2 regions of the Bacillus cereus group sp. N8 genome follow, and region 1 is predicted to be linked to the other one. Evidence: riboswitches for the same ligand, from Rfam matches in the RefSeq annotation. Region 1 holds a riboswitch; the other holds the start of a gene.

Region 1 (15,831 bases):
GCATTCGCATACGTTCTTGATTCAATTTGACTTACGATCGGCATTACGCTTGAAGTTGCATTTTGAACGTAACTAATCGATTGTGTCGGAGCGATTGCAAGACGATATGAATTATATAACCCATTCTTCTTCACTTGCTCTTTTAAACTTGTCCAATCTGCTTTTGTTGGAATATGAATTCCTTCAAATAATTGCTGAACTTTTTCAGTTACTGGGCTGTAATCTGTCGTTTCATACTTTTCAAAGTATGTGCCGTTCGCATAATCAGACTTATCGAAGTCTTTAAATGTTTCGCCTTTTTCTTTAGCGATTTCCATACTTTTCTCAATCGAGTAGTAATTTAACATCATAAAGAATGTACGAGCGAACTCTTTCGCTTCTGCACTTTCATATGCGATTTTATTTTTTGATAAATATCCGTGTAAATTCATTGCTCCAAGTCCAACTGAATGAAGCTCATCATTTGCTTTTTTCACAGTTGGCGCATTCGGAATGATCGTCATATCAGAAACAGCTGTTAAAGCTTCCATCCCCGCATGAACTGCTTCACGAATCTCTTTATTTTCCATTACATTTACGATATTTAACGATCCTAAGTTACAGTTAATATCACGACGGATAATGTCATCTGTACCGTAATCATTTATTTCAGAAGTTTCTTGAAGCTGGAAGATTTCTGTCTCGAATGTTCAACCGAGTTCGCTACTACTCAGTCCGTTGCTCATGCAACTGCTGTATGTCACCATACAGGACAGACTATATCATCACCTACAGCATTACCTGGTTAGGTGCTCCGCTTTTCGAACGCCAATCGCTTGCGCTCTACTCCCAAATGGGATAGTCGTTAGGCTTTTACTTATCTTAATTCAGAAAGTCTCTTATTACTTTATGTTGTCCGATAACTCTGCTATACAAAATAATAAGATACATTCTGAACTTTTATATTTTCATTCTAAGATAAGATTTAGCACGGTAGGTTACCTCAAACTTGAGGCTTTCCCCGTTTAACGGAGTGTTCGACTAGCATTTCTACTAGAAGGTGCTACATATTTAACACAAGTTCGACATCTTCACAGTTCCAATATCCTTCAATGGATGCTGGTTATTTGCATTTGATTTAAACATTAAGTATGGATAACCAGACTCAAGCTGGATCATAGCGATTTTAATCAGCATATCACGTGCACTAATATCTAGTGGCTTCTTCTTCACTTTCGGATTGCTCATTAATTCATCGTACATTTCATCAATATCTATATCATCTAAATGTTTTCCGTACTCTTTAAATACTGTATAAGGCGCGAAAACATGGAAAGGTTCGTTTTTCTCAGCAAGTTCAAAGAACTTACTTGGAACGATAATTCCGATTGATAGAGACTGAATACGGCTCTTCTCATCGGCATTTATTTTTTTTGTATCAAGGAATTCAATAATATCCCAATGGAAAATGTTTAAGTATACAGCGCCGGCACCTTTTCGTTGGCCAAGTTGATTCGCATATGAAAACGAATCTTCAAGCAATTTCATAACAGGTACTACACCACTTGCGGCGTTATCAATACCTTTAATTTGCTCACCACGTGCGCGTAGCTTAGATAAGTTTAAAGCTACTCCACCACCGATTTTCGATAATTGCATTGCAGTATTAATGTTAAAGCCAATTGAATTTAAGCTATCATCCATCTCTAACAAGAAACAAGACACCATTTCTCCTCTTCTGCTTCTTCCCGCATTTAAAAAGGTTGGTGTCGCTGGTTGGTAGTTTTGTTTTACAATCATGCTTGCGAAGTGTTTTGCCTTCGCAACATCACCGCGTCCTAAGTATAATGACACAATTGCTACACGATCTTCATAGCTTTCTAAGTATTGTTTTTGATCATTCGTTTTTAACGCATAATCTTTATAGAACTTAGATGCTGCCATATAAGATTGGAACTCGAAGTTTTCACCATAAGCGATGTTATATACTCCCTCTACTTCCTCCAAGCTATACTCGTCCAGAACGTTGTAATAGTAATCGTGTTCTTTCATATACTCCATTCGCTCTGCCACGCTATTAAAATGAACGGTATTCTCTCTAGCTTCTTCCATAAAGACTTCTAACGCCTCTTTATCTTTATGAAGCTGATAAAAACCGTCCTGCATTTGCGTGATTTCATTATTCAGTTCAATGTGTCGCAATCTCCCGCACCCTTTCTTTAAAATATTCTACATCATTATTTGTTCCAGATAACTCAAATTTTGATACAATAGGCACTTCATATTTAGTAGAAATTTTGTCAGCACTTGCACCGAACATGTCTCCCCAATTACGATTGCCGCTTGCAGATACGCCTTTTAATTTTTCATTATTGCGTTCTAAAAAGTCTAAAACACGTTCCGGTACATTGCCAAAACCTGTTGTATACGTAATAAGAATAAAGTCTTCATCTAATACTAGAGCTTCATCAATTTGAACGGCCGGCATATTTAATTTGTGGATGAAACGCTTCACGTTTCCTGTCATAGAATCATATGCAACTAACATTTCCGACCCTCCCTCTCCAATATATATTCTCTGTATGTCGTTTCTTGTTTTCTCTATATATTGTATTACGTTTCAAAATAAGACACAAGATATATGTATAAAATCTTTATTTTTTTAACTTTTACTTTTCGACATGATCATCGTTTTTTTTCAATACAAAGACTATGAAACAACATTCTAAAACTCATGTCAATAAAGTGCTTTTCAAAAAAGTTGTCAACGCATTTAACCTCATTTTAAAAAAGTTAACAATATTTTTTGTCGTAAAACAGTAAATGCTGGAGGATTATATTTCTCCAGCATCACGCAAAAAAGAACAGACATTAAACGATAATCTGTTCTAAACAACGATTACATTTATCAATTTTACTTTATTAAATATTATACATACTCTTTCGTTCCTCGTTACATACTAAAAGATAACTATTATAGAAAAAGATTATTATTATGGAACTTCAATTTATTTATGAAAAAAATTATTCCGGGTGCTCAATACGCAAAATATCTTTTATAAATATATGATGTGGATTCTCATCTTTATCGAGCATTGTACATACAGGCGCTTCTTCATCAAAGTATACGATCATTCCTTCTACGTACTGATATGTATGTTGAACTTGTACAGTTACTTTAATTTCTACAGCTTCTTCATATGCTCTTTTTATTTTCTGAAGCATTTTTGCTGAACATTTTCGTTTCTCTGGATACATAACCATTCCCATAAACCTATTCCCAGCTCTATCTTTCCACATATAATCCCAATGCGGTAAAATGCCTTGTTTAAAATCGCCCATAATTCTCCTCCCCTTTATCTTCTATTTATGAACGTGGTGTTTCTGAATATGTATAAATTACCTGTCCACCGCGCTGTGCGTTCCCGATAATATGTTTAAAATCTTCTCGACTTACTACAACTTTCCTAAACGTATAAAATACATCTTTCGTTGCAACATACTCCTTTATTTCACCATTTTTCAGCTGATCCAAAATTGCATTTGCTAATTGTTCATCCATGTATTTCACCTCTCTGCAATAGTTTATTTTATCGCATCTTCTATAGGTCGACAACGGTAAATTTATCCCGTTACTATTATGTAATTCACTTTCATTATTTTTATAGCTATATCACTTTATTATTTTCGCACTAAATATCATATACTAACATAGCTACTTCTCTATATCAAACTTTTTGACGCTCTGTATAACAAAGTTCCAATCCACTGTTTGTTATTTTATTTTATGCTACAATATATGCATAGAACTAGGAGGGATACTATGATTCGGAAAGCAAAAAAGACAGATGCGATAGGAGTAGCACCTTTACTGTATAACGCTCTGCACGAAATTGCTGAAAAAATCACAGGTAGCACAGTTGAAGCAAAAGTGATACTAGGACTTGAAACATGGTTCGCAAAAGAAAATAATCGATTGAGCTATGAAAACTGTTTAGTGGCTGAACAAGATGGAAAGGTAGTTGGGGTTATTGTCGTTTATCACGGTAGTGACGCTGAACAACTTGATGCACCAATCGTACACTACTTAAGAGAACTACATGAAGACGAATCCATTACGTTAGAAAAAGAAGCTGAATTTGATGAGTATTATATTGACACGTTGTCAGTTTCAAATATGTACAGTGGACGTGGCATTGGCTCTAAATTAATCGATGCAGCTGAACTTCATGCAACTGAAAAAGGTCATGAAAAAATCGCCTTACTTGTTAATTTAGAAAACAAACGCGCTTTTTCACTATATGAAAAACTTGGTTACAAAAAAGATAACATCGTTATGCTTGTTGGTGAACCGTATGCCCATCTAATAAAACCATTACGGTCATTAGTTTCTATATCTTAAAAGGACAATTCTTTTTGCTTGTTATGTAAAGAAAGAGGCTGCCAAAGGGACAGCCTCTTTTATGTTAAATTCGTATTTAATACATTTCCATCCATTGCCTCACGAAATGTATACGTTGTACATCCCCATGGCTTTCTATGGAAAATAGGCGAACCTGACCACCCCATTGCCCTCAGTTCAGTCCCAATCATCACATTAAAATAACTATGACCTACAAGAGCAATACGTCCGTGTACGAGCGCATAGCGGTGTAACATATTAGCAGCTTGCCTTGCTCTTTCTCGTACTTCCTTATAAGACTCAACATCCTTACTATAAGCAGCTATCCATAGTGTACGTCCAATAAACATCCATACATTAGGTTTACATTTCAACCATTTTGGAGCATAAAAACCTGTCGGAATTTCAGCTTCCCTAAAAAGAGGATTTTGCACAAAAGATAAAGAATCCGTTAATTCGGTTGCTGATCGCACAGCACGCCTCTGATCACTCGTTACGACCAATTTCGCTGTTGTAATCGCCTCAATTGTTTCAATCGGTATATGAGCTTCTTTTACCGTAGTTCCTAAATCATATTGCTTCATCCATTCACGAAATGAAATAATTGTCATTGGCTCTATAGTACTGTCCAAACGACCATGACGAATAAAAGAAATTCGCATTCTTTCCACTCCCCATTCATCACTTACGAACTATATTATGTACTATTTCTTATTGCCATCATACCATGCATAAAAAGAAAGTTATATATCATTACATATCCCCACTACTATTATGCGTTATCGATGCATGCACACCATCCAGTCCATCAAAATATATAGTTGTTTCATGTTGACGCATTTTCTTCAACTGTATATAAGAAAATAAAAATAATAAAATCGCTATAAAGCTCCCCACAATTTCAAACATCATTTTACCGCCCCTAATTTCTCCTACTTTAGTAGGTCATTGTATCTTTTTTATTATACTCCCATATAAAGATGTATGCATTTTCATCATTCCTCTCCTAACAATATTTTTTTACATATTTTCTTACAAAAAGTGAATATTTTTTGAATTTTTACTTTGGAAACATTTACAAATTAGTAAATATAGTTCAAAATAAGAGGAAATAAAAAAAGCCCAAATTATTCTTTTTTGGGGAAAACTGTAACAAGGAGAGTTGCTTATGCAGATCGCAGAAACTGGAGATATCATTGAATTTAAAGGTGGAATGCAAGGCCGTGTTCAAAAAGTAAATCAAAATTCCGTTATTGTTGATTTAACAATTATGGAAAATTTCAGAGAACTAGATATGGAACCTCTTACAGTTGTAAGCCATAAAAACTATACTGTCATTAATCAACATGCATAATATAATAGAAAGAAAGGATCTGTATATCATACAGATCCTTTCTTTCTATATATATTAACGATTATCAACTGTTTCTGGATATAGATCGTGGTTCATCATACGGTAGTCTGCCATTTTCTCATACTTAGTTCCTGGGCGACCGTAATTACAGTAAGGATCGATTGAAATCCCACCACGTGGTGTAAATTTCCCCCATACCTCAATATAACGTGGATCCATTAATTTAATTAAATCATTCATAATAACGTTCATGCAATCTTCGTGGAAGTCACCATGATTTCGGAAGCTAAATAAATACAGCTTTAAAGATTTACTCTCTACCATTCTTTGTTCTGGAATGTAGCTAATATAAATTGTTGCAAAATCTGGTTGTCCTGTTTTCGGACATAAACTTGTAAATTCAGGACAATTGAATTTTACAAAGTAATCACGATTTGGATGGTTATTATCAAATACCTCTAAAATTTCTGGGCTATATTCAAATAAATATTTTGTATTTTGATTTCCTAATAATGTTACATCTTTTAAATCTTCATCTAATCTTCCTGCCATTTTAAACATCCCTTCTCATTATACGCCGCGTTTATTTCCCCATACTAACGCATGAAGCTGAGGCAATACTTTCGCATCATTCATTTCTTTACAATTAACAGCTTTTTCAATAAGCCACTCATACTTATCTAATAATTTCTTAATAAGCATTGCATCATCCACTGTTTTCGTATTATCGTTCCCTACTTGTAAGAAAAATGGTACATCCGGATAACGTTCGTGCATCTTAACTGCATATTCAAAGTCATGATCATCGAATACGACTACTTTTAAACTAATATCTTTTCCTGCTAGTTTCTGAATAACATCATCTAACTTCTGAAAATCTGTTTTCATTGTTGAACTTGGTGGTTTTGGCGAAATCGTTACCTCGTCAATTTGAAGTAACCAATCTTGCCATTTACTCCCTTGTGTTTCGATCGCCGTTCGCATCCCATTTTCTTTTAATATAGAAAGAAGCGACTCAATATTTTTCAATAAAACAGGATTTCCACCCGAAATCGTAACATGAGAGAAATTTTCTCCTCCAATTTCAACAAGCTCATTCCAAATGTCTTCCGCTGGCATTTGTCTAATTTGATCTTTCGCCGATCCATCCCACGTAAAAGCCGAATCACACCAAGCACAGCTATAATCACAGCCCGCTGTACGGATAAACATTGTCTTTTGTCCTACAACCATTCCTTCACCTTGAATGGTCGGACCAAATATTTCTAAGACGGGGATTTTACTCATCGAGCATCCACTCCCGTCTCACTTCCGCATAACTAGTCGGTGTCTCAAATAGACGAACAAATTCAACACGCGCTCCTTTGTATTCATTCGCACGATTATCTTTTGTTAATGCTTCTGCCATCTTTTCATAAATCCAAACTACCATATTTTCAGCAGTCGTATTCATTGCTGGTAATGTTTCATTTAAATAACGATGATCTAAATAAATTTCTATTTCATTTTTCCAAATTTCTTTTATATCTCCAAAGTCAATTGCAAGTCCTATTTCATTTACATATCCACTAATTCCAAATACAACTTTATATGTGTGGCCATGTAAATTTTTACATTTACCTTCATAACAGTGTAAATGGTGTGCTGCATCAAATGTAAATTCCTTGCTGACCATTACTCTTTTATTATGATATTGAAGTTGTTCACGCTGAATATCCTTGTCCATTTTTTGCAAATTTTCTACGATGCGAAATCCAAAAAAGTTATCCATTAGTTGTTCGCTCCTTCGCGTTCTTGTAAGTACGTATCTAATCCTGCTTTACGAAGTTGACATGCTGGACATTCACCGCAACCATCACCAATGATTCCGTTATAACACGTTAATGTTTTTTCTCGAACAAACTCGAATGCTCCAAGTTCATCAGATAATTTCCACGTCGCTGCTTTATCAATCCACATAAGCGGTGTATGAATAACAAACGGATAATCCATGGATAAATTTAAAGTAACGTTTAACGATTTCACAAACACGTCACGGCAATCTGGATAACCACTAAAATCAGTTTCACATACACCCGTTACAATATGACGTGCTCCAACTTGTTTTGCTAATACAGCAGCAAATGATAAGAATAATAAATTTCGTCCATCTACAAATGTAGATGGCAATTCACCTTCTTCATGTGTAATCTCCATATCCGTTCTCGTTAACGCATTTGGAGCAAGTTGATTTAATAGACTCATATCTAGTACCGTATGTTTAATTCCTAGCTCTTTCGCAATTTCCACTGCACAATCAATTTCTAACTTATGACGTTGATTGTAATTAAATGTTACAGCTTCTACTTCTGCAAACTGCTCTATCGCCCAAAATAAACATGTTGTACTATCTTGTCCACCACTAAAAACAACAACTGCTTTTTCTTTTTTCATTTCACTCATTCTCCTTCTCTACTACGAATAAGAAGAAAGAACGTTCTTGAACTGTCACAATAAAAAAACAAAACAATACCTAAGGATATTGTTGTTTCCATAGTTTTTTATAGAGGGAGTTCGCGAACCTCTCCCATGCGGTGCATGGAATTTCTTCTTTCATTGACAAAACATATTGTAACATATTGTATACTACCAGAAAAAATTTCTGATTTTTCCGCTATTTCATATCTCATTTCTCTCATTTTATAGTATGATTAATTTAATGTGAGAAGAGAGGAGGCATTCCACTGAAACTCTTTATTATTTACCTCTTTTTAAATATATTATTCATTCTCGTTACGATGCTTATATATCACTTATTTTGGAATCAAAAAGGAAAACGGTCTCCTAAATTAAATTCAGCTATATTTATTGTATTGTGTTGCCTCGCTACCATACTATGTATCACATTTGCAGCAAAAACAAATAATGGTTTTCAATTTGATATGCGTCATATCGTATTAATTGTCGGTACATTAACAGGAGGACCTATTGCTGGTGGTTCTATCTTAGTTGTATTAAACATATATCGCGTATTATTAGGAGGAGTCGGTGTTTTCCCATCCATTATTGCTTCTATTCTCCTATTTACGATTCTATTGTTAACGTACAAACTATTTAATCGCAGCTCAAATCATATAAAGATTCTACTTGCTATTTTTTATAGCATCGCCTATGGAATTGGTTGGATACCTTTTTTCCTTGCAGAAGTAGCAAATAAGACCGAGTATATACCACATATTATTGTATATGAGCTATGCACTATGATTGGTACCATTCTTATTTTGTATTTGCTACATATACTCCAAATGCAAATTCGTCTACAAAATGAACTTATGAACGCTGAAAAATTTCATTTAATCGGCGAAATGGCGGCTTCTATCTCGCATGAAATTCGTAATCCTTTAACATCTACGAAAGGTTTTTTACAACTATTGCAGTCCGGTACATGTACTGAGCAAGAACGGAAATTATATATCGATATAGCCATTAACGGTATCGAACAAGCAAATCATGTTCTTACAGACTACTTAACTTTTGCAAAACCGAGTATTGAAAAAGAACAACAATTACAAGTAGAGGATGAGTTACTTCATGCGTTATCTTTAATTACACCTCTCGCCAATTTAACAAATGTTCGTATGCATTACATAAAACAAAGTACATCTTTCTTTATAGCTGGTGAAAGGCAAAAGCTGAACCAATGCTTATTAAATATTTTAAAAAACTGCATTGAGGCTATGCCTAACGGTGGTGACCTTATTCTTACATTAGTTCCAGACCATAAACATATACAATTGTATATAAAAGATACAGGCGTTGGTATGGATCCAGAACAAGTAAAACGCCTCGGGTCCCCCTTCTACTCGACGAAAGAAAAAGGGACCGGACTCGGGATGATGGTCGTCTTCAGTGTCATTCAAGCAATGAATGGAAAAATTGATATTATTAGTGAAAAAGGAACAGGCACAACATTTTTATTAACTTTCCCAATCATACAAAAAACGTGATGAAATTCATCACGTTTTTTCTGTTCCTTCAACTAATTCTGCAAAAGCTTTCACTTTTCCATGTGGTTTTTGATTCTCTTTCCGAGCTTTCCAAGCGCGCTCTTCTTCTCTCTTTTTCTTTGACATACTTTTCAACTCCTTTTCTCTTCTCCATGTAGTATTCCAAAATGAGAAAGAAAACTATGCATGAGTAAAAAAGGAAAAGAAGCGGTTCACCGCTTCTTTTCCTTTTTCCCACTATTTGAGCGCATCCCGATTGGTAAAGAATAATAATCAATGCGGAATGCCACCCAATGATTAAAGTTTCACTTTATCGCTGTAAAATTGCATGTTTTGCTTCTTTTAACTGTGTAAGATGCCTTTGTTCGTGCAAATCCAGAAATTGAACCCATTGGTATAAATTCAAATCATTAAAAATAGGATGTTTCAATCCATTTTCAAATAATTCTTTTTCATCTATCACACTATGAAGTGCATGTAATAATTCTTGTCGTGAATGTTCTAGTAATTGAATTCCTTGCAGTTTTTTCATTAATGTCTCTGTTGGTTTCATTTGTTGAGGAGCTTCCCGTTTATATGTGCGATCAAGCGTAAGTTGGAGGTCTTTAAATGGAGCAAGCTTTCTTTCTTTTTTTTGCAAAGCATATACAAGGGCAGATGTGACAGACTGTTCAACTAAATGTAAATGATGCAAAATTTGAATAATACTCCATTTATCACGACGTGGCTTTACATTCACCTCAGTATCATTTAACATTTCAATTTCTGATAACAGCGTGCTTCGTGTAGACTGTAATGAGTGGACTAAAGTTTCTAAACTAACATCCATATTAGATTGAAGCATAATGCTTTCCCCCCTTTTGTTGGTGAAAAGAGGTGCTCCTTATTAGAAACACCTCTTAAATAATTCTGAATTTTCTTTTATTATCTCATCATTTTTCCATTATGTCGATGTTAAACATGTGAAAAAAAGCGCATGTTTTTTACAATTTTGTGTCGTCAACAGCACGTAACCACGCTTCAATTTCTGTAATTACACTTTTTACACAACCTTCAGCAAATGGCGATGTTAAATTTGCAACTTCTACTAATTCTAAGAATGATTTACTTCCACCTTGCTGACAAAGATTCACATAATCTTCCCAAGCCTCTTGTCTATTATCTCTTGCACGTTTCCAAAATTGCAGCGCACAAATTTGAGCTAACGTGTAGTCAATATAATAGAACGGTGAGCTATAAATGTGACCTTGACGTTGCCAGAAACCACCACGCTCTAAATAATCATTATCTTCATAATCACGATGTGGTAAATATTTCTTCTCTATGTTACGCCATGCTGACTTACGTTCTGCTGGCGATGCTTCTGGATTCTCATATACATAATGTTGATATTCGTCTACAGATACACCGTACGGTAAAAATAAAAGTGCTGAACTTAAGTGTGAGAAATAATATTTTTCCGCATCTTCTTCAAAGAATAACTTCATCCATGGCCATGTAAAGAATTCCATACTCATTGAATGGATTTCACACGCTTCATATGTTGGCCAATTGTATTCTGGAATTTCATACTTACGACTTTCATATACTTGGAAAGCATGACCAGCTTCATGTGTTAGTACATCAATGTCACCAGACGTTCCATTAAAGTTTGAGAAAATGAATGGCGCTTTATAATTCTCAATATATGTACAATATCCACCACCAGCTTTTCCTTTTTTCGCAACTAAATCTAATAAATCATTATCTAGCATGAAATTAAAAAATTCATCTGTTTCAGCTGATAATTCTTTATACATCGTTTTCCCGTGATTAATAATCCAATCCGCATCACCTTTTGGAGTTGGGTTACCTGTAGCAAACTCAAAGTTTTCATCATAATAAGCGAGCTTTTCTACACCAATGCGTGCTTTTTGTCTATTTCTTAACTCTGTTGCAACCGGAACGATATAATCTAATACTTGCTGGCGATAGTTCGCAACCATTTCAGCATTATAATCTGTACGATACATTCTCGCATATCCTAATTCAACAAAGTTTTTAAAACCAAGTGTTTTTGCAATTGTTGTTCTCACTTTAACAAGCTCATCATAAATACGGTCTAACTCTTCCTCATTCCCGGCTAAAAATCCGTAGTATGCTTCACTTGCTGCTTTACGTTCGCTTCTTTCTTTTCCTTGCATGAACGGAATAAGTTGTGATAATGTTCTTTCTTCTCCTGCAAAGTCAATTTTTGCAGATGCTAACAACTGTGTATATTGTGAAGACAATTTATTCTCTAATTGCAAATCTTTCACTACTTCATCTGAATATGTTTTTAAATCACATTCAGCTAAAGCAAATAATTGCTTTCCATAATACGCTTCTAATTCTTCACGGAATGGAGAATTCATTAACGCCTTATAATATTTTGTTCCGTAGCCTTGTACAACCGGGGAGTATTCATCAAAGAAATCTTGCTCTTCTTTATAAAAAGCATCTGTCGTATCAACAGAATGACGAATGTAACAAAGATTCCCCATTGTACCAAAATCATTGCGAATTTCATTGATTGAATTAATTACTTGTTTTTGTTCTTCAACTGTTTTTGCATTATCGAACTTTTCTAAAGAAACAGTAAACTTCTCTTTTAATTCTTCAATATTTGGCCGTTTATATTCATAGTCTTTAAATGACATGAACGCGCCCCCTCTCCATTATATGCATCATTACTATAATTCAATGCTTACTTACAAATATCCTCTTATTTTTCAGCAAAATACAGTAGATACTGTCATGATTACATGTAAACAAAAAAGCCTTGGATTTCTTTATCCAAAGCTCCTTTGGAACATATTGTTATTTTTCATACTTTCCAATCTTTTTTAATAGATCAAGTAATTCATCCTTTTCATCTTTCGTTAACATTTCGAAAGACTGATGTATAACTTGCTCATGCCCAGGAAAAATAGAAGCAATAAAGCTCTCTCCAGACTCCGTTAATTGTGCATAAATAACACGTCTATCATTCGGGCACGGGATTCTCTTTACTAGTCCTTTTTTCTCTAGCTTATCTACAACGTATGTAATGCTACCACTAGCTATTAAAATACGCTCACCGATTTGCTGAAGTGGTTGGCCTCCTTTATGATATAGTAGTTCTAATACAGCAAACTCAGTTGGATTTAATCCGTTACTTTGTATGGATTTATTTGTAGTATCCATAACAGAACGATGTACACGGGATAATGCAATAAATACTTTTAAAGATTGAGAAATATCTGCTCGCTCATTATTTGATGTCATACCATTTCAACCCTTCACTTAAATTCTCCACAACAAAAAGAAAAGCAATGTAGTACTTCATTACAATTTCCGAATGAATATTCACTCATCCCTTTTCCTCTCCCTAATGTAATGCAAATGATTCTTGAATAAAAACATGACAATTTTAACATAGTTTATATATAATGATAATAAAAAAGAAGGAGTACCAAATTTGAAATTCAAATTACAAAGCATAGTTTTTTACATACTGCTTGTTATACTGCCAACGATAGGGATTGGTGCCGCATTTTTTTCGTATCACACTTATCAAATGAAACAGGGAAACAAATTATCTGCTCATACTGTTCTCTTTTTATATAGAGACTATTTAGACCATCACCTTGGTGAAGCGATTTCTGCCTTAGAAATGCTCGCAAAAGTCGTAGGTACCGAGACTGGTAACATAAATGGAATTAAACAAATTGTACATGATACAGATGGAAACGATGCACGATTTTCTGGTCTATATTACGCTACACCAGAAGGAATCATTACAATCGCATCAGAAGGTGAATCAAGGCCTGTAGACGTCTCAGACCGTAAGTATATTCAAGACGCATTACAAACTAAGAAAACAACTGTATCATCTGTCATTACAGATCGCGTCCTTGGACATCAAGCTATTATGATTGCCTCGCCAATATTTAATAAACAAAAGGAACTCTCTGGGTTATTGTTAGCTAGTTTACGCTTTGACTACATTTCATCCTCTTTAAATGCTATTAAACCACAATATCATTTCGAAGTAACTGATAAACATGATGTAGTTTTTCTAACCGATGATAACAATGAAACAAGTGATGAGCATTCTAATATGCTTACTACCCCACTCCAAAGATTAAACTGGAAGGTCTCTGTTTCTCCGTTACCTATTCATCAACAAACCTTATACCAGTTAGTTTCAATAGAATGTATAGCTACTTTATTTTTAATGTCTATTTTATTTTTACTCGCTCAATATATGTTATTAAAACGGCAAACAAAACTAGAAAAACAACAAAATGAACTACAGAAGATTGAATTGGTTGGAACTTTTGCGGCTAGTACAGCTCACGAAATCCGTAATCCCCTTACTGGAATTAAAGGACTCGTTGCTCTATTAAAAGAGAAATATAGAGATGAACAGGATCAGTTCTACTTTTCAGTAATTGAACAAGAAATTGAACGTATTAATGAAATTGTAAGCGAATTTCTTATTCTTGGAAAGCCGACTGCCATCATTGAGCAAACATATGATGTAAGAACGATTCTTAATGAGGTAGCATTAATTATTCAATCTGAGGCGAATCTACATAACATTGTATTTCATTTACATTTGCCAGACCACCCTGTTCATATACTTTGCTCAAAAGACCATATGAAACAAGTGGTTTTAAACATTACAAAAAATGCAATTGAAGCTATGGCTTCTGGTGATACATTAACCATTGTAGTAACAAACAATGAAAAACACGCACAACTGCAAATTATTGATACTGGAAAGGGAATTCCAAAACATATTCAAAAACACCTCTTTCATCCGTTCTTTACTAATAAAGATACTGGAACAGGTCTTGGGCTTGTCATATGTAAACGAATTGTAGAGATGTACAACGGGCATATATTTATTGATAGTAAAGAAAACAAAGGAACGACAGTTCATATAGAGATTCCATTACACATAGTATAATTATCCTTATCCAAAAAGGATAATTATACTTATTTCATAAAACCAGCCACAAGCATTCTCCAAAAATTGCTCGATTTGCCTTCATACCCAATTTGAAAAATAGGGACCTTTATAATTGAAATCCATTTCGGTGTTTGTTTTTCTTTGTAACGCTGATACTGTACGATAAGCTTGTCCAATTCTTGACTAACTTGAATGGTCTCCATACTGTTTAATCCACTTGTTAATCCTAAATGAATCATTTCTTCACGTTTCATATGAATATCATGCGAAAGCTTTTCTAATGTGTACTTCCTTTTTACAGTAAACATCCATATCCCCCTTATTATTCTTCCATGCTCTAAACGTCTCTTCTACTTTAGCCCTTTAAGCATTTAATCCTATTTGAAGAATCAGAAAATTTAACATTTTCCCCCTGTAATTTACAAATCTTTACCCTCACTTTGAGAATTATTACAAATTATTCTATCTTTGTAAATACATTCGCAATAATAGACATTTTTTTCATCTTCTTTTTTGTAAATGCTCAGTAAACAGTGGGTTCTCTATTTTTAATGTACTTTTCTTCGACATTTTTTGTTTAATTTATGTGAAAACGCAAAACATAATGATGATTGATAAAGTGAAACTTTAATCAGTAGGGATTTTTCTCCCTCCAACTGATTATTAGCCCTCACCAATCGGGCGTTTACGGGCAGTGGATCTCCCACCTAACTTCTTTGCTCTAGCCGAATTTTGAGGTGGGAATATTACTGCCCGCAAATAGCGGGATAAAATAGAAAGGAAATATTTAAATGCGCAAATACACTATTACATTTCTCGTCTTCACCCTGTTCATACCCTTCTTCCTATTTCCTATTCAAGCAAACGCTCATACGAATAAAGTTGCTATTGTCATCGATGATTTCGGCAATAATATGAAAGGAACTGATAGGATGTTATCACTTCCTATTCCACTCACTATTGCTGTTATGCCATTTCTTCCTTCTACTAAACAAGATGCAATAGCTGCCCATAAAAAAGGGCATGAAGTTATTATACATATGCCCATGGAGCCAATTAGAGGAAAAAAAGAGTGGCTTGGACCGAAAGCGATTACAACAGATTTAAGCGATGAAGAAATAAACAATCGACT
Region 2 (15,831 bases), on a different contig from region 1:
AAGAGAGTATCATGGTAAATTAAGAATTGATGTACCAGAAGGAAAGAAAGATTTCATGAAAGAATTAGAGATTACTGGTTTCAAAAAGGTTAATACACCACCAATTATGATGAAAAATAGCGATAAATTATTAAAAAGGAATAATGAGCTATATAGTATTGCGGCACAAATTTTTGGATAAAAAAGAATCCTTCTGAATGAAGGATTCTTTTTCGTTAATCACGATATTGGTCGTGAGTTGGCTGAAAGAGATCTTCCTCGATATCTCTCACCATAGAAAAATGATCAACATTATAATGACCGTGTAGAGTTTTATTATGATGACCAATAATTTGCTCTGCAGACAATACGTCAGAATCAGTTGTGGAATGACCATTTTTAATTAATGTAACGTCAAATCCTTGTACAGTAGCTGTTCTAACTGCGGTGTCAATGCAATGTTCTGTTTTACATCCACCTATAACAATATGATTAATTTTTTCTTCTTTTAAAAGTTCAAGTAAAGAAGTGCCATAGAATGAATTTGTTGCTGCTTTATTAATAAGGATTGCAGACTGAGGTACTTTAATTTGATTATGTACTTCAAATCCCACGCCGCTACCAGAAGCGACATCAATATCTCTTACGAAAACAATAAGGGCATTTGAATCTATTGCTTTCTGTACGGCTGTATTTAGTGTAGATAATAGCTCGGTTTTACGAAAAACTTCATTTTCTTGTTTATTTCCATCAATTAATTCTTGCTGAGCATCGATAATTAATAGTGCCTGTTTCATTCGATATCCCCTTTAATATAAAATAAATTCCACTTTACATATTCTTTTATATTGTAAGGAAATCCTCTATTGTCTACGGAGTAGACAATAGATTTACAAAGTTGTCAAATAAATTTCATTCTCATAGCGTGTAAAAACATGTATGATAGGAGATGGAGAATTTTTGAGTAGGTGGGAATATCATGCAAACAGTAGAAGATTATCTTTCATTCTTACATACGAAAGGATTTAAATTATCAGAGGAAGCACAAGGGTTTATTATGTTCGGACAAGGATACACCGGTGCGTCTGATGGAATTGTGAATGCAGCAATAGAAGCGACGATTAAGCATCAATTCCAGTTTGATGGTAGTTATTTTGTTGCGTTATTAGAACGATTGAAAGAAGAAGAAATTACAGATAAAAAAAGCGCTAAGGCTTTTATGCGGAAGTTACAAGCGTAACTTCACGCAGCCCGCGCTTCTTTTTTTGTTTTGGAAGGTAGTTCAACAAAAACCATACCTAGGAAAATACATAGACATCCGATAATGGCAGAAATAGAAAGCTGTTCATTTGCAACGAGAACACCTGTTAAGGCAGCAAAAACGGGCTCCATTGCGAAAATAATTGCTACTCTCGTTGGAGACGTATGTTTTTGTGCCGATGTTTGAATGAAAAAAGCAATGGATGTCGCGAATAGGGACGTTAGAAATAGAGCAAATAAAAAGGAAGAATTCGTCCATAGTGCTACTGAAAATAATTTTTCCCAATCTTCAAACAAAAAGGCGCAAATAGAAGAAAACATACCGACAGCTAATACTTGCGACGTGCTTAACAATAAAGGTGATATTTTCTTAGAAAAGAAGCCGTTAACAAGAATATGGGCAGCGAAAGCAACTGCACAACCGAGAACGAGTATATCTCCAATGTTTAATTGAAAAGAATCACCAGCCGTTAATAAGTATAAACCTGCTGTTGCTACAGCAATACCAAGTACGATAAAAATGGTAGCTTTTTGTTTTAAAAAGATAAAAGATAAAATTGGTACCATAACGATACTAAGCCCTGTTAAGAAACCAGCTTTTGAAGAAGTTGTATAAAGTAAGCCGAATGTTTGTAATACATAGCCAACACATAAAAAGAAGCCAACGATTAATCCGGCGAGACTACTCTGTTTTATATCTTGTTTTGAAGATTTTTTCGAGAAAATCATTTGAACGAATAATAAAATAATTCCAGCGAATAAAAAGCGAATACCATTAAAAGTAAATGGACCAACGAAAGACATAGCATTTTGAACGACAACAAACGTAGCTCCCCAAATAAAAGAGACAAATAATAAAGCAAGAGGAGCAATCCAATCTTTTTTCACACTCATACCCCCGTTAATTTTGTAAGATAGCTTTTCTAGCTAATTCATCAGCGACTTTATTTTGACTACTTGGAATCCACTTAATAAAAAAGAGATCGAAACTTTTTATGTACTGCAGTGCTTCCTCTAATAGTGGTGCAAACATTTTGTTTTTTGCGTATTCTTTTTCAACAGCTCGCTCGACAAGTTGTGAATCTGTACGAAAAGAGACAATGTTATAATTATGCTCCATGCAATATTTTAATGCTGCAAGTAAAGCGTGGTATTCTGCTTCATGATTGGACATTGTCCCAAGGGGCAGTGATAATTGTACAGCTGGTTGAACCCCTTTAATAAACACGCCTGCACCAGAAGGACCAGGATTTCCTTTTGATGCACCATCAATATATACTTCAATCAAAATGAGAAACCTCCAAATTATAAGATTATCCCCTACTTATATGTTTCCTTGAAGTAGGGGATAGAGTACTTAGCCGATTGTAAGACTATAACGACATGTAAATGTTTCATTCGCTTGTAAAGATTGAATCCCTTTTTTTTCCTTAAAATCTTTTGCTGGATTTATTTCATCAGCAATCCCGTACCAAGGTTCAATACATAAGAAAGGTGCGTTCTCGCCTGGTGTCCATACGCCGACAAATGGGAAGCCGTCAAATTCTACTTTTACAAATTTATTATGTTTATGAGAACGAATAGAGATTTCATTCGTATTCATATTTTCAAAAATAAGCGCATCATTTTTGAATAAATCGTATGTAAGTGGTAATTCATTCGTATTTTCAGCGATTAATTGCTTTTTACTTGAAAGGTAAGGTCCTTCTAATACGTTTGTTTCTAAGCGTTCAGAACCATTAAATGATAAATGATAATCTGTAAATGATTCACCCTCTAATAAGGGGAAGTTGAAACCAGGGTGTGCTCCGATTGAGAAGAACATCTCTTTTGAAGTAGGATTATTTACTTCATATGTAACATGTATATTTTGTTCGTCTACTTCATAAGAAACGAGTAATTCGAATTCGTATGGGTATTTTTTTAATGTTTCTTCATTACTAGTAACGATATAAGTGATATTCGTTTCATTTTGTTCTTTTACAGAAAATGTAAGGTCACGAGCGAAGCCGTGTTGTGTTAAAGAATATGGTTTACCATCTACGTAGTATGTATTATCTACTAATCGGCCGACAATTGGGAATAAAATTGGTGCGCGGCGTCCCCAGTAAGTAGAATCGCCTTGCCATAAGTATTCAGTGTTATCTGCTTTTAAGCGAACGCTTTGTAATTCTGCACCTTTGTCAGAAATGGAAACGATCACTTTTTCATTTTGAATTGTTGCTGTCATGAAGTGAAACCTCCTAAATCTTTCATATGTTTTATTATACGTTGTCCAAAAGAAAAAAGGTAGTAAATGATAGGAATCTATTGACGAAAGAGTGGCTACCACGTAAAATATAATCTTGTTGCTTAAAAACGAATAACGTGGTTCGAAACCATCCCACGTAAAAAAACTAAGGAGATTTTGTCATGAATATAAGAACATTAGTCGGTAATGGTATTTTAGCGGCATTATATATTGCTGTTTCTATGCTTATTCAGCCATTTGGCTTTACGAATGTACAGTTTCGTATTTCAGAGATGTTTAATCATCTCGTTGTCTTCAATAAGAAAGCAATTTACGGTATTGTATTAGGTGTATTTTTAACGAATCTCTTTTTCTCACCTATGATCGCTTATGATTTAGTATTTGGAGTAGGGCAATCAATTCTTGCACTACTTGCAACTATTATTTCTATGCGCTTTATTAAAGGTGTTTGGGCTCGTATGATTTTTAATACAGTTATCTTTACAATTACAATGTTTATGATAGCAATTGAACTTCATCTTGCATTTGATTTACCATTTATGTTGACTTGGTTAACATGTGCAGTCGGTGAATTTGTTGTCATGGCGATTGGTATGCCTGTAATGTACTGGATTAATAAGCGAGTACAATTTGAAAGATTTATGTAATAGATGAAAGAGCCGTCCTTTATATAGGAGGGCTCTTTTTGTATGTGATTATATTGAATATAATACTGTGACTCTTGATAAAATATAATAAAATAAATATAAGAAGTCTTATATAAGGGGAATCTAGTATGAAATATAAAATTCATTGGTTGTACAAAACGAAGCGTGGTTTACAAACTGAATTAACAACAGATTATATGAACATAGAAGAAGTGCTTCAATTTGCAGAGGATTTTGAGAAAACAGGAAGGGCGAAAGAACTGTTATTTTTCGATGAAATGGATGCGGAATGGTCATTAAAAGAAATGAAAAAACTGAGTAAGCAAGTGGAGGAAGATCCCCGAGAAATTCAAGTTTATTTTGATGGTGGTTATGATGTACAGACGAAAGAAGCTGGGGTTGGTATATGTGTGTACTATAAAAAAGGAAATACAAATTACCGAATTCGTCGCAATGCATACATAGAAGGCATATATGATAATAACGAAGCGGAGTATGCAGCATTATTATACGGGATGAATACACTCGAGGAATTAGGAATTAAATATGAACCGGTTACACTTCGGGGGGATTCTCAAGTTGTACTGCAGCAATTAGCTGGTGAATGGCCTTGCTATGATGAACATTTAAATCATTACTTAGATCAAATTGAACAAAAAGCGAAGCAAATGAAATTAAAGCTTGTTTGTGAACCGATATCTAGAAAACAAAATAAAGAGGCGCATCAATTAGCAACGCAAGCATTAGAGGGGACGGTAATTGACAGTCATAAAGAAATAACCGAATAGAGAGGTGCCAAGGTGAAGAAAAAGCAACTCATTACAGAGGTAAATGACTTATTAGAGACGTATTGCGAAGGGTGTTTCCTGCAGGAACATAATCGGAAAAATCATAGTAAATACTATGCCCATTCTTTTTGTATACGGCAATGTACGGTTGGAGAGAAGTTGAAAAAGTATGGAGAGCAATTGTCATAAAAAACATCCAGAGAATTTTCTCTGGATGTTTTTTTAATGTTTTGCTTCGTGTAATTGATGCTCACATTTACTTAATTTTTTTTCTTCATTCATGAGAAATGGCTCATCTAAATCTGTCGCAACAGATTTCATAATTTCTAGCTGAGAACGAGCCGCTTCTACTGCAGTAGTGGCATGCTCTAATGTGTCCGGATCCATTGAGATGGTTGCAGAACCTACCATTTTTTGTGCAGTTTCTACACGGAATTTTACTTCTTCAAAATCATTTACATGTGAACCCATTGTTATTGCCTCCTTTGTATTTTGCGCATTTCACATAGTTTTTGCTCTGTAAAAGGGAAATATACAAAGGAATAACAAAGGAGGTTACCAAGTTAGGTAACCTCCTGTCGTATGCTGTATTAAAGTTTTACTACGTTAGCAGCTTGAGGTCCACGGTTTCCTTCAGTAATGTCGAAAGATACTTCTTGACCTTCCTCTAAAGCTTTGTAGCCGTCACCTTGAATAGCAGAGAAATGTACGAATACATCATCAGAGCCGTCCATTTCGATAAATCCAAAACCTTTTTCATTGTTAAACCATTTTACTTTTCCTTGCATGTTACAATTCCTCCTAAAAAACGATTACTTTTTTCATTTAGTGAAATTCATTGAAAAGAAAATATATTTTAAAAATGCTATATTCTAGAATATTCTGCTAAATGATTAATTTAAATATACACGTATTGGTAGAATTTAGTCAAGTAAGCGGTTTTATTTTTTGTATTTTTAAATAACTTTCCGCTCAAATTTTTAATAAGGTATAGGACAAGCCGCGTATGTAATATTCTTAAATGAAAGCTGTACATAATGAGGTGAAAGAATGAATGAGTCTTATTTATTAGATAATGAAGGAATGAAAAATAGAGTCGACATACCGAATTGGGTTGCAAAAGAATTTCATGATTTTTCGAATGTCGTGCTAGAACCAACTTTTCCGTGTTATTTCGGTTTAACAGCTTTGAAAAAGAATGAACTTCGTTATTCATTTCTCTCTCATAATGATTGGGGGCATTTACCTAATACAATGTTATCTTTTTTGGAGTTAATGAAAGAACGGCCAATTGTAAGAAGAGGATTTTTTCTTTTTGTAGAACCGGAATGTGAAGAGAAATCAATCGAATATTATCGAGATTATTTTTGGAACGTACTACAATATTTACATGAAAACGATGATCAAACATGGCCGAAGCAAATTCCAACAGATCCAGATCATTATTTATGGGAATTTTCATTTGGTGGTGAACCGATATTTGCGTTTGGAAATGCACCGGCTTATAAACAGCGAAAGACTAGGCATTTAGGAAATTCTCTCGTTATTGGATTCCAGCCACGAACTATTTTCGAGGGTTTAGAAGGAGATCGTCCTAAAGGCTCATACTCGAGACAAATGGTTCGTGAGCGAGTTGAAAAGTGGGATCAGCTACCGAAGCATCCTAACATTAGTCACTATGGCGATTCTGACCATCGTGAATGGAAGCAATATTTTATTGGAGATGATATAGAGCCGATTAAAGGTAAATGTCCTTTTCATCATAGGATAGTGAAATAAGAGCCATCAACTGGATGGCTCTTTTGTATATTTTGGATAAAAAAGGGTATTGTATTAGTGAATAATTTTTATGAAAGCTAGTCTATTTTCTATATTTGCATCATTACTTAATAGTAAAAGAAGTAGAAAGGATAGAGAGATGTTTGGAGCAATTATACAACAAATAGTATTGGGTATTTCATTAGCTGCACCGGTAGGTCCAATTAATATTGAAATGTTGAAACGTGGAATTGAACGTGGATTTTGGCATGCGTGGATTGTTGGAATCGGAGGAATGACTGCTGATATTTTGTTTATGCTTCTTATTTATTTTGGTTTATCTTCTGTGTTTATGTATACATATGTACAAGCTTTTATGTACTGCACTGGGTTTTTCCTGTTATTTTATTTAGGATTTCAAAGTGTAAAACAAGGAATCTCCCACTCGAATATGGAATATAACAAAGAAGAGGTAGGTGGACTTAAACAATCCTTTATGGCGGGATTTTTAATTGCGATATCCAACCCATTAAATCTTGTTTTTTGGTTTGGCATATACGGAAGTACACTTAGCTCATTGCTTACAAGGGTAACGAAACAAGAAGCTTTTTTGTACAGTCTTTGCATTATTATTGGTATTATTTTGTGGAACTTAAATATTGCTTTTTCTGTACATTTTGGAAGAACTTTATTAAAACCAAAAGCACTTGGCTATATTACAGCCGGAGCAGGTATTATTTTAGTAGGATATTCTATCCATTTTGCATACAAAGCTTTACAGTTGTTCACATAAGATTGAAGGGGAGATTTTTATGTATCGAACCACTATTGACGGAAAAGAAATTATCATCACATTAGCACCAAAAATCCGAAAAGAAATTACTGACAGGAACCCATTATATGAAGCGGTATTTAAAAATGCAGCAAGGTTGCTGCAAACGAAACAACCAACGTTTGCGGTAAATCATGAAATATTTGGGCTTATTATTGGAGAAGTACAAAGGGGTGAAGTAACAGTGTTTGCAGTAGAACACATTATCCCGAAGCAAAATATATTTGGTCCGAACACTTTTTTCTCGACAATAGAACAGCAGGCAAATTTGTAAAGTGAATAGAATAAGAATAAAATAGAAAAGAAATAGTCGTAACGATATGTTACGGCTGTTTTTTTGGAAAAGGGGGAAGAAAGATGAAGAGAGTGGTAAAGGGGTTCTTTTTGCAACATGATATTGTTATTATGTATAGTGTTCTATTAATTTTTATCTTTATTTTAAAAATGCAATTTTTCACATGGATCGGTATGTTAGCGTGTCTGTTTGGTATTGTTTTTTATACGTTTAACGAGTATATGACACATCGTTTTTTATTCCATTTAAAGCCGCCTAAAAATGCATTTTTATTAAAAATGTTAAGAAGATTACATTATGATCATCACGTATATCCGGATGATTTGAAACTTTTATTTTTGCCTGTATGGTTTAGTATACCTAGTTTCACTATATATTTACTTATATCATATGGTATTACAAAAAGTGTTACTGTTACACTTTCATTTGGAGTCGGAATGATTATCATGCTCCTCGTTTATGAATGGAAACATTATATTGCACATAAGCCGATTCGTCCCTTCACTAAGTTTGGAAGATGGCTAAAAAAACAGCACATATTACACCATTATAAAAATGAAAAGTTTTGGTTTGGTGTTTCAAATCCAGTATTCGATTTTATATTTGGAACGCTTAAAGATGGAAAAGAAGTTGAATTAAGCCAAACAGCTCGTAATTTAGAAAAAGAGAAAAAGACAGAAGCGGTGCGATAAGCACTACTTTTTTTATCCCGATTGGTGTGGATTGAAGTACGCGGATTTTATGGTGAAAAAGTATATTAAAAACTTAGGGGAAAATGCCGAAAAATGTCTATCGAAAAATCTTTGCAGGAATGTACGGATTGTCTAAAATGAAAATAAGTTTCTGAATATTTATAAAATTTAGTCTTTAGGTATGCAAGGGGGAAGTGTATCTCAAGTAAGAGAGGGGACCAGAGAATGAAACGAGATGATACGTCAGCACGTAAGTTACAAAATGAGGTGAATTATACAGAGGTTGTTCAGTCTGAAGAGTTTCAATTGTTATTAAATACGAAAAAGAAGTTTATCATTCCGATGAGTATTTTCTTTTTAAGTTTTTTTATTACATTACCTGTTTTAACATCGTATTCAAAGGTGCTTAATACACCGGTATTTGGTGATGTTACATGGGCGTGGGTATTTGCATTTGCACAATTTATAATGACATGGGCATTATGTATGATTTATAGCAAAAAAGCAGAATCCTTTGATGAAATCTCGCAAAAAATTCTGCAAGATATGCAAAAGGGGAGGGGCTGAATTTGAATACTACTGCTTTTGCACTATTTTTAATTATCGTCCTTGGTACACTTGTTATCACGTATTTCGCATCGAAAAAAACGAAAAATGCGAGTGAGTTTTATACGGCTGGAGGGGGATTAACTGGTTGGCAAAATGGTCTGGCCATTGCTGGGGATTATATGTCTGCTGCGTCATTTCTTGGTATCGCTGGGGCAATAGCGTTAACTGGGTTTGATGGTTTCTTTTATAGTATAGGCTTCTTAGTTGCTTACTTAGTTGTATTGTACCTAGTTGCAGAACCGCTTAGAAATTTAGGGAAGTATACGCTAGCAGATATGATTGCGGCGCGTTTTGATGCAAAGAAGGTTCGCGGTATTGCAGCACTTAACACGATGACTATTTCGATTTTTTATATGATTGCACAATTAGTCGGTGCAGGTGCACTTATTAAATTATTATTAGGAATAGAATATACGACATCCGTTTTAATTGTTGGTACACTCATGACAGTGTACGTTATTTTTGGAGGTATGACTGCTACGAGTTGGGTACAAATTGTAAAGGCTGTACTACTTATGGCAGGTACATTTATTATTTCTGTTATCGTTTTCGCGAAATTTAATTTTAGTGTGACAGAAATGTTCGCTCAAATGAAAACAGCTACTCCATTGAAGGAATCATTTTTAAATCCAGGAGTAAAGTATAAAGATGGTCTCGATACACTTTCTTTAAATTTAGGACTAGTTCTTGGTACAGCGGGATTACCGCATATTCTTGTCCGCTTTTTTACAGTACGTGATGCAAAAACGGCACGTCAATCTGTTGTGTACGCTACGTGGTTAATTGGAGCATTTTATATTATGACGATTTTCTTAGGATTTGGTGCAGCGGCGTTTGTAGGGAATGAGGCAATTATTAAAGCAAATCCAGCCGGTAATATGGCAGCACCTTTATTAGCTAAAGCACTAGGTGGAGATTTCTTATTCGCATTCGTATCGGCGATTGCTTTTGCAACAATTTTAGCTGTAGTAGCAGGTCTTGTATTAACAGCGGCTTCCGCATTTGCTCATGATTTTTATAACGAGATTATTCGAAAAGGAAAATCAACGGAAAAAGAACAAGTTTCAATGGCTCGTTATGCGTCTATTGGAGTAGCGATAGTATCTATTATACTTGCTTTATTTGCGCAAACATTAAACGTAGCATTTTTAGTATCACTAGCATTTGCAGTTGCTGCTAGTGCAAACCTACCAGTTATATTATTTACAATATATTGGAAGCGCTTTAATACAACGGGTGCAATTTGTGGTATGATCGTTGGTCTTGTATCAGCAATTGTTCTCGTAGCGTTAAGTCCAAACGTTTGGAATCCTGTAGTTGGAAAAGCTATTTTTGTCGGGGAAGCGATATTCCCATATACGACACCTGGAATTGTTTCAATTCCGCTTGGATTCCTTGCAGCATATTTAGGAACTATTTTCTCTAGTAAGAAAGAAGATGCAGCGAAGTTTGATGAAATTCTTGTGAAATCTAATACTGGTCATGGAATTAGTGATGCATCTACACATTAAAAAAGAGGAGCTTTTCGAATTATGAGAAAAGCTCCTCTTATTTTTGTCATTTTCTTATAAATATTACATTATTTTTGGTAGGATTTGTCTTGGTTTTGTGGAATGAAAATAGCAGGGAGAAATTTAACTCATCATGGCACCAGCGCAGCTTTGTGAAAAATAAGTTGTTATGGAAGGTGGAAGAAATGATGAAAACAAAACAAACAGATGAATTATTAGCAAAAGACGAGCAATATGTTTGGCACGGAATGCGACCCTTTAGTCCGAATAGTACAATGGTAGGGGCAAAGGCAGAAGGGTGCTGGGTTGAAGATATACAAGGAAAAAGATACTTAGACGGTATGAGTGGTCTTTGGTGTGTAAATAGCGGATATGGAAGAAAAGAGCTCGCAGAGGCAGCTTATAAGCAATTGCAAACATTATCATACTTTCCGATGTCACAATCACATGAACCAGCAATTAAGCTCGCTGAAAAGTTAAACGAGTGGCTTGGTGGAGAGTATGTTATATTCTTCTCTAATAGTGGATCAGAAGCGAATGAAACAGCTTTTAAAATAGCAAGACAATATTATGCTCAAAAAGGTGAACCGCATCGTTACAAATTTATGTCACGTTATCGTGGTTATCACGGAAACACAATGGCAACGATGGCAGCGACTGGACAAGCACAGCGTAGATACCAATATGAGCCATTTGCGTCAGGATTTTTACATGTAACGCCTCCAGATTGTTACCGTATGCCAGAAATGGAATCACAAAATATTTATGATGTAGAGTGTGTGAAAGAAGTCGATCGTGTTATGACATGGGAATTAAGTGAAACGATAGCAGCATTTATTATGGAGCCAATCATTACAGGTGGAGGTATTTTAATGCCGCCACAAGACTATATGAAAGCTGTTCACGAAACATGTCAAAAACATGGGGCATTACTCATTAGCGATGAAGTTATTTGCGGTTTCGGGCGTACAGGAAAAGCTTTTGGATTTATGAATTATGATGTGAAGCCAGATATTATTACAATGGCTAAAGGTATTACGAGCGCATACTTACCCTTATCAGCAACAGCTGTGAAAAAAGAAATTTATGAGGCATTTAAAGGAACAGGAGAATATGAATTCTTCCGCCATATTAATACATTTGGTGGCAATCCAGCGGCTTGTGCATTAGCGCTTAAAAACTTAGAGATTATGGAAAATGAAAATTTAATTGAGCGCTCTGCACAAATGGGTTCGCTTTTATTAGAGCAATTAAAAGAAGAAATCGGAGAACATCCACTTGTTGGGAATATTAGAGGGAAAGGGCTATTAGTTGGGATCGAACTAGTAAATGATAAAGAAACGAAAGAGCCAATTGATAATGATAAAATCGCAACTGTTGTAAATGCCTGTAAAGAAAAAGGACTTATTATTGGGCGTAACGGTATGACAACAGCAGGATATAATAATGTCTTAACATTGGCACCGCCGCTCGTTATATCAAGTGAAGAAATTGCTTTCGTTGTTGGTACGTTGAAGACGGCGATGGAGCGTATTTAATTAATTGAGCGAGCTGTAATATACAGCTCGCTTTTGTTTATTACGTGAAATAGGATAGCTTTTTAAAGGAAGGGATATTAATGGAGAAATATGACCCTAGTAAACATTATCACATTGGATATTATGAAGATGGATATGATTTAGAAGTGACAGCGTATAAAAGAATAAATGAACCAATTTGGGATGCCTATATTCCACACTATGAGGTAGATGATTTTTACAAAAAAGTGGAGGAAATGAAGCTAGGTGAATATATAGATGATTATGGCATTAAGGTGTATTCATTTAGTAATGATATCGATGATGAAGAAGCGCGAACTATGTTTGAAAATTGGTTAAAAATGAATGGAATTGTTTAAAGATAAAATGAAAAAGGAGATTACTATCTTATAAGATAGCAATCTCCTTTTATTATATGAAACTTATTTACTTGCTTTCATTGCTTTATCTTTTGCACCAAAAGTGTATTTTAACATTGGTGGTGTAATCATTGTAGTTAAAATAACGACAATAACGATAGCTGTAAAGTAATCTTGTGCTAATAGGCCAGAAGAAAGTCCTGTTCCTGCGATGATAAGAGCGACTTCACCACGAGAAACCATTCCGGCACCGATAATTGCAGAAGACTTAGCGTCAAATCCAGTCATACGTGCACCGAATCCACAACCAATTAGTTTCGTTAATACAGCGATTACTGTTAATGCTAGGATGAACCAAATTTGATTACCAATACCATCAAATGTAATATTCATACCGATACTTACGAAGAATACTGGTACGAACATTGCGTAAGCGATTGGTTCTACTTTCTTTTCTACTTCATGTTTGTAGTTCGTTTGAGAAATTGCGATACCAGCTGCGAAAGCACCGATAATACCAGCAATTCCTAATAATTCGCCGAAATACGCGAATGAGAAACAGATAATAAGAGCCGCGCTCACGATAGACTCAGATACGCGTAGTGGTGATAACCAACGCATAATCGCTGGAACACCTTTCCATCCGATTAAAATAATAGAGGCGAAGAATACAACTTTCTTCAAGATAACCATTGTTAAGTTAACATCGTCTGTACCTAAGAAGCTCATTGCGAATGCTAATAAGATAACAACAAGAATGTCATCAAATACAGCAGCGCCAAGCATTGTTGTACTTTCACGTGTTTTCATTTTACCTAAATCACGAAGTGTTTGAACGGAAATACTAACACTTGTCGCACATAGAAGTAATCCTAAAAATACAGCGTTCCCTTGTTCCATTCCCATAACAAGACCGGAAACGTAACCACCTACGAATGGAAGAATGATACCTCCGAGTGCAACTGCTAAAGAAGAATTACGATTTGCGTTTAATTCTTCTAAGTCTGTTTCAAGTCCAGCCATGAACATTAACAGAATAACCCCGACGTTACTTAATTGTGTTAGAAGCTCTGAATTTTCAATCCAACCAAATACAGCTGGACCGATAACGATACCGACAATTAATTTACCTAGTACAGAAGGTTGACCTAATCTAACACTAAGGTCACCAGCAAGCTTTGTACTTAATAAAATAAGTGCAATTTGAAAGAAAAATTCGAATTCCATCGGATCCTCTCCTCATCATTTTTATTTTTATCATACGATTTCTCGGAATTTGCCTAATGAAAATATGTAAAACCCATTAAACAAAGGGTCTTATTACAAGTTCTTTTGAACTCGTAATTTGAACCTGTAATTAATATATAATAAAATTTATTAAAAATCAATGAAAAAATAGCAGATTTTCATGAGAGGATTCGTTTTAGAAATGGAAGATATAGATATATAATAAGAAGTAATAAAGTTTACATATAATGAATGGAGAAAGAAAAATGTTATTAAATCAACGTTTTACCATTGGAGAAATGGCGAAAATGCATAATATAGCGGAATCTACATTACGTTATTATGATGAGAAAGGGATTTTTCATCCGTCAACTGTTGACCCTCAAACAAATTATCGTTATTACACAATTGATCAGTTTTCACTATTAGATACGATTAAATTTTTACGCCAATTGAACATCCCGTTAAAGGAAATAAAGAAATATATTGATGAAAGAAACCCATCGTATGCGCTGAATTTACTTGAAAAACAACAAGAAATGATGTTGAAAAAGCAAAGAGAAATTGAGTATGCTTTGGCAAAAATGGAGCATAAAATCCATTTAATGAAGAAAGCGACGAAATCTGAAGCGAATCAAATTATTTATAAAAAGATACCGAAACGAAAAATTACAGCAATTGCAGTTGCGCCTAATACAACGGATGATATGTTTGAGTATTATATCCATTCATTGCAAAAAAATATGAAGCAAATCGATAATAGTTTATTTTCAGGAGATATCGGTGTAACAGTCTCAAAGAAAGCATTAATGCAAAATGAGTTTCAAGCATATAACAGTGTGTTTATTCTTTTAGATTACATGCCTTTTCAAGTACATACTTCAGATGAAATAAAAGAAGGGATATTTGCTTGTTCTTATCACCATGGACCATATGAAGAAACAGACACAACGTATATGGAATTATTAAAGCACATTGATAATGAAGGATATGAAGTGTGCGGAGATGCACTGGAACTTGCATTAATTGATTGGTCCGTAACAGAAAATCCGGAGGAGCAAGTAACGGAAATTCAAATACCTGTTATTAAAAAGACAAATAAAAAATAGGCTTATATATTTTTCAATTCTCTCTTGACCTTCAAGTTACTTGAAGGTTTAAACTGTGAACAGAGCATTGAAAAAGGAGCATTTATATGATGGAAACAACAGAAAAGTTAAGAGAAAAACCGATAAAAAGTTTATTTATTTCATATTTAATACCAGCTGTTCTTGGAATGGTATTAATGTCAGTTAATATTGTGATTGATGCAGTCATGATTAGTAGAGGAGTGGGCGCAAATGGTCTAGCAGGAGTAAACGTAGCTATTCCAGCGTTTTCAATTTTCTTCTCGATATCATTATGGATTGGAATGGGAGGAGCAACGTTATATTCGATTGCACTAGGTGAAAATAAACTGGAAAGAGCAAGGTCTATTTTTACTCAATCTATGACAGTGGCAGTTATTATCGTAGCTGGTTTAGCAGCTATTTGCTTATGGAGAATAGAAGATATAGCATACTTATTCGGTGCAAATGAAGTGATTTTACCATATGCGTTAGACTATTTACACGTGTTATTAACATTTGGAATGATATACGTGTTAGAAAATATTTTAAGTACATTTATACGAAATGACGGAAATCCTAATTTAGCAATGGCGGGTCTTGTTGTAACGGCTGTATTAAATATAGTGTTTGATTATATCTTTATTTTTATCTTTGGATGGGGCGTAACAGGTGCTGCTTCAGCGACTATTCTTTCAGCGGCGATTGGTTTCCTCGTATTATTATCCCACTTCTTTAGAAAAAGTAGTATTTTAAAATGGACGAAATTCCATTTTGAATGGGATACGATTAAACAAATTATGGTGATTGGTTTCCCGAGTTTTACAGCAGAAAGTACAGTAGCGATTGTAACAATCGGTTTTAATATTGCGTTCGTTCAATATGCAGGAGAACTAGGTGTAGCTTCTTATGCGATGGTGAATAGTATTCATGCAATGACATTACTATTATTCTTCGGTGTTGGTGCAGCATTACAACC

What was found. Region 1 has a riboswitch for preQ1 ahead of queC (7-cyano-7-deazaguanine synthase QueC). Riboswitches for the same ligand answer to the same signal wherever they lie in the genome.
Region 2: linked by a shared signal. The riboswitch ahead of JDS80_RS05230 (QueT transporter family protein) and the one ahead of queC (7-cyano-7-deazaguanine synthase QueC) in region 1 are both predicted to bind preQ1.

Annotation. Positions count from the first base shown of each region.
Region 1 is NZ_JAEHBK010000004.1:37,350-53,180, forward strand. Features, by position in the region: gene JDS80_RS08590 (ribonucleotide reductase large subunit) at 1-674, opposite strand, end outside; partial or broken gene JDS80_RS08595 (ribonucleotide reductase N-terminal alpha domain-containing protein) at 1,054-2,181, opposite strand; gene nrdI (class Ib ribonucleoside-diphosphate reductase assembly flavoprotein NrdI) at 2,168-2,527, opposite strand; gene JDS80_RS08605 (hypothetical protein) at 3,004-3,321, opposite strand; gene JDS80_RS08610 (hypothetical protein) at 3,347-3,541, opposite strand; gene JDS80_RS08615 (GNAT family N-acetyltransferase) at 3,803-4,381, shown strand; gene JDS80_RS08620 (histidine phosphatase family protein) at 4,441-5,043, opposite strand; gene JDS80_RS08625 (hypothetical protein) at 5,135-5,293, opposite strand; gene JDS80_RS08630 (YkvS family protein) at 5,550-5,735, shown strand; gene queF (preQ(1) synthase) at 5,790-6,287, opposite strand; gene queE (7-carboxy-7-deazaguanine synthase QueE) at 6,306-7,022, opposite strand; gene queD (6-carboxytetrahydropterin synthase QueD) at 7,015-7,506, opposite strand; gene queC (7-cyano-7-deazaguanine synthase QueC) at 7,506-8,168, opposite strand; PreQ1 riboswitch class I at 8,262-8,305, opposite strand; gene JDS80_RS08655 (ATP-binding protein) at 8,513-9,721, shown strand; gene JDS80_RS31385 (DUF6254 family protein) at 9,731-9,847, opposite strand; gene JDS80_RS08660 (DinB family protein) at 10,032-10,565, opposite strand; gene JDS80_RS08665 (M3 family oligoendopeptidase) at 10,705-12,399, opposite strand; gene JDS80_RS08670 (MarR family winged helix-turn-helix transcriptional regulator) at 12,560-13,006, opposite strand; gene JDS80_RS08675 (ATP-binding protein) at 13,200-14,696, shown strand; gene JDS80_RS08680 (aspartyl-phosphate phosphatase Spo0E family protein) at 14,726-15,007, opposite strand; gene JDS80_RS08685 (divergent polysaccharide deacetylase family protein) at 15,491-15,831, shown strand, end outside.
Region 2 is NZ_JAEHBK010000002.1:208,010-223,840, reverse strand. Features, by position in the region: gene JDS80_RS05260 (GNAT family N-acetyltransferase) at 1-181, shown strand, start outside; gene JDS80_RS05255 (cysteine hydrolase family protein) at 216-776, opposite strand; gene JDS80_RS05250 (DUF6123 family protein) at 959-1,219, shown strand; gene JDS80_RS05245 (DMT family transporter) at 1,222-2,127, opposite strand; gene JDS80_RS05240 (reverse transcriptase-like protein) at 2,141-2,527, opposite strand; gene JDS80_RS05235 (aldose 1-epimerase family protein) at 2,597-3,469, opposite strand; PreQ1 riboswitch class I at 3,601-3,645, shown strand; gene JDS80_RS05230 (QueT transporter family protein) at 3,652-4,137, shown strand; gene JDS80_RS05225 (ribonuclease H family protein) at 4,266-4,925, shown strand; gene JDS80_RS05220 (zinc-finger domain-containing protein) at 4,938-5,114, shown strand; gene JDS80_RS05215 (DUF2564 family protein) at 5,148-5,396, opposite strand; gene cspB (cold shock-like protein CspB) at 5,516-5,713, opposite strand; gene JDS80_RS05205 (YqcI/YcgG family protein) at 5,976-6,704, shown strand; gene JDS80_RS05200 (LysE family transporter) at 6,844-7,476, shown strand; gene JDS80_RS05195 (hypothetical protein) at 7,496-7,789, shown strand; gene JDS80_RS05190 (sterol desaturase family protein) at 7,873-8,502, shown strand; gene JDS80_RS05185 (DUF485 domain-containing protein) at 8,728-9,069, shown strand; gene JDS80_RS05180 (solute symporter family protein) at 9,072-10,622, shown strand; gene JDS80_RS05175 (aspartate aminotransferase family protein) at 10,811-12,160, shown strand; gene JDS80_RS05170 (DUF3986 family protein) at 12,241-12,519, shown strand; gene JDS80_RS05165 (cation:proton antiporter) at 12,583-13,746, opposite strand; gene JDS80_RS05160 (MerR family transcriptional regulator) at 14,013-14,855, shown strand; gene JDS80_RS05155 (MATE family efflux transporter) at 14,945-15,831, shown strand, end outside.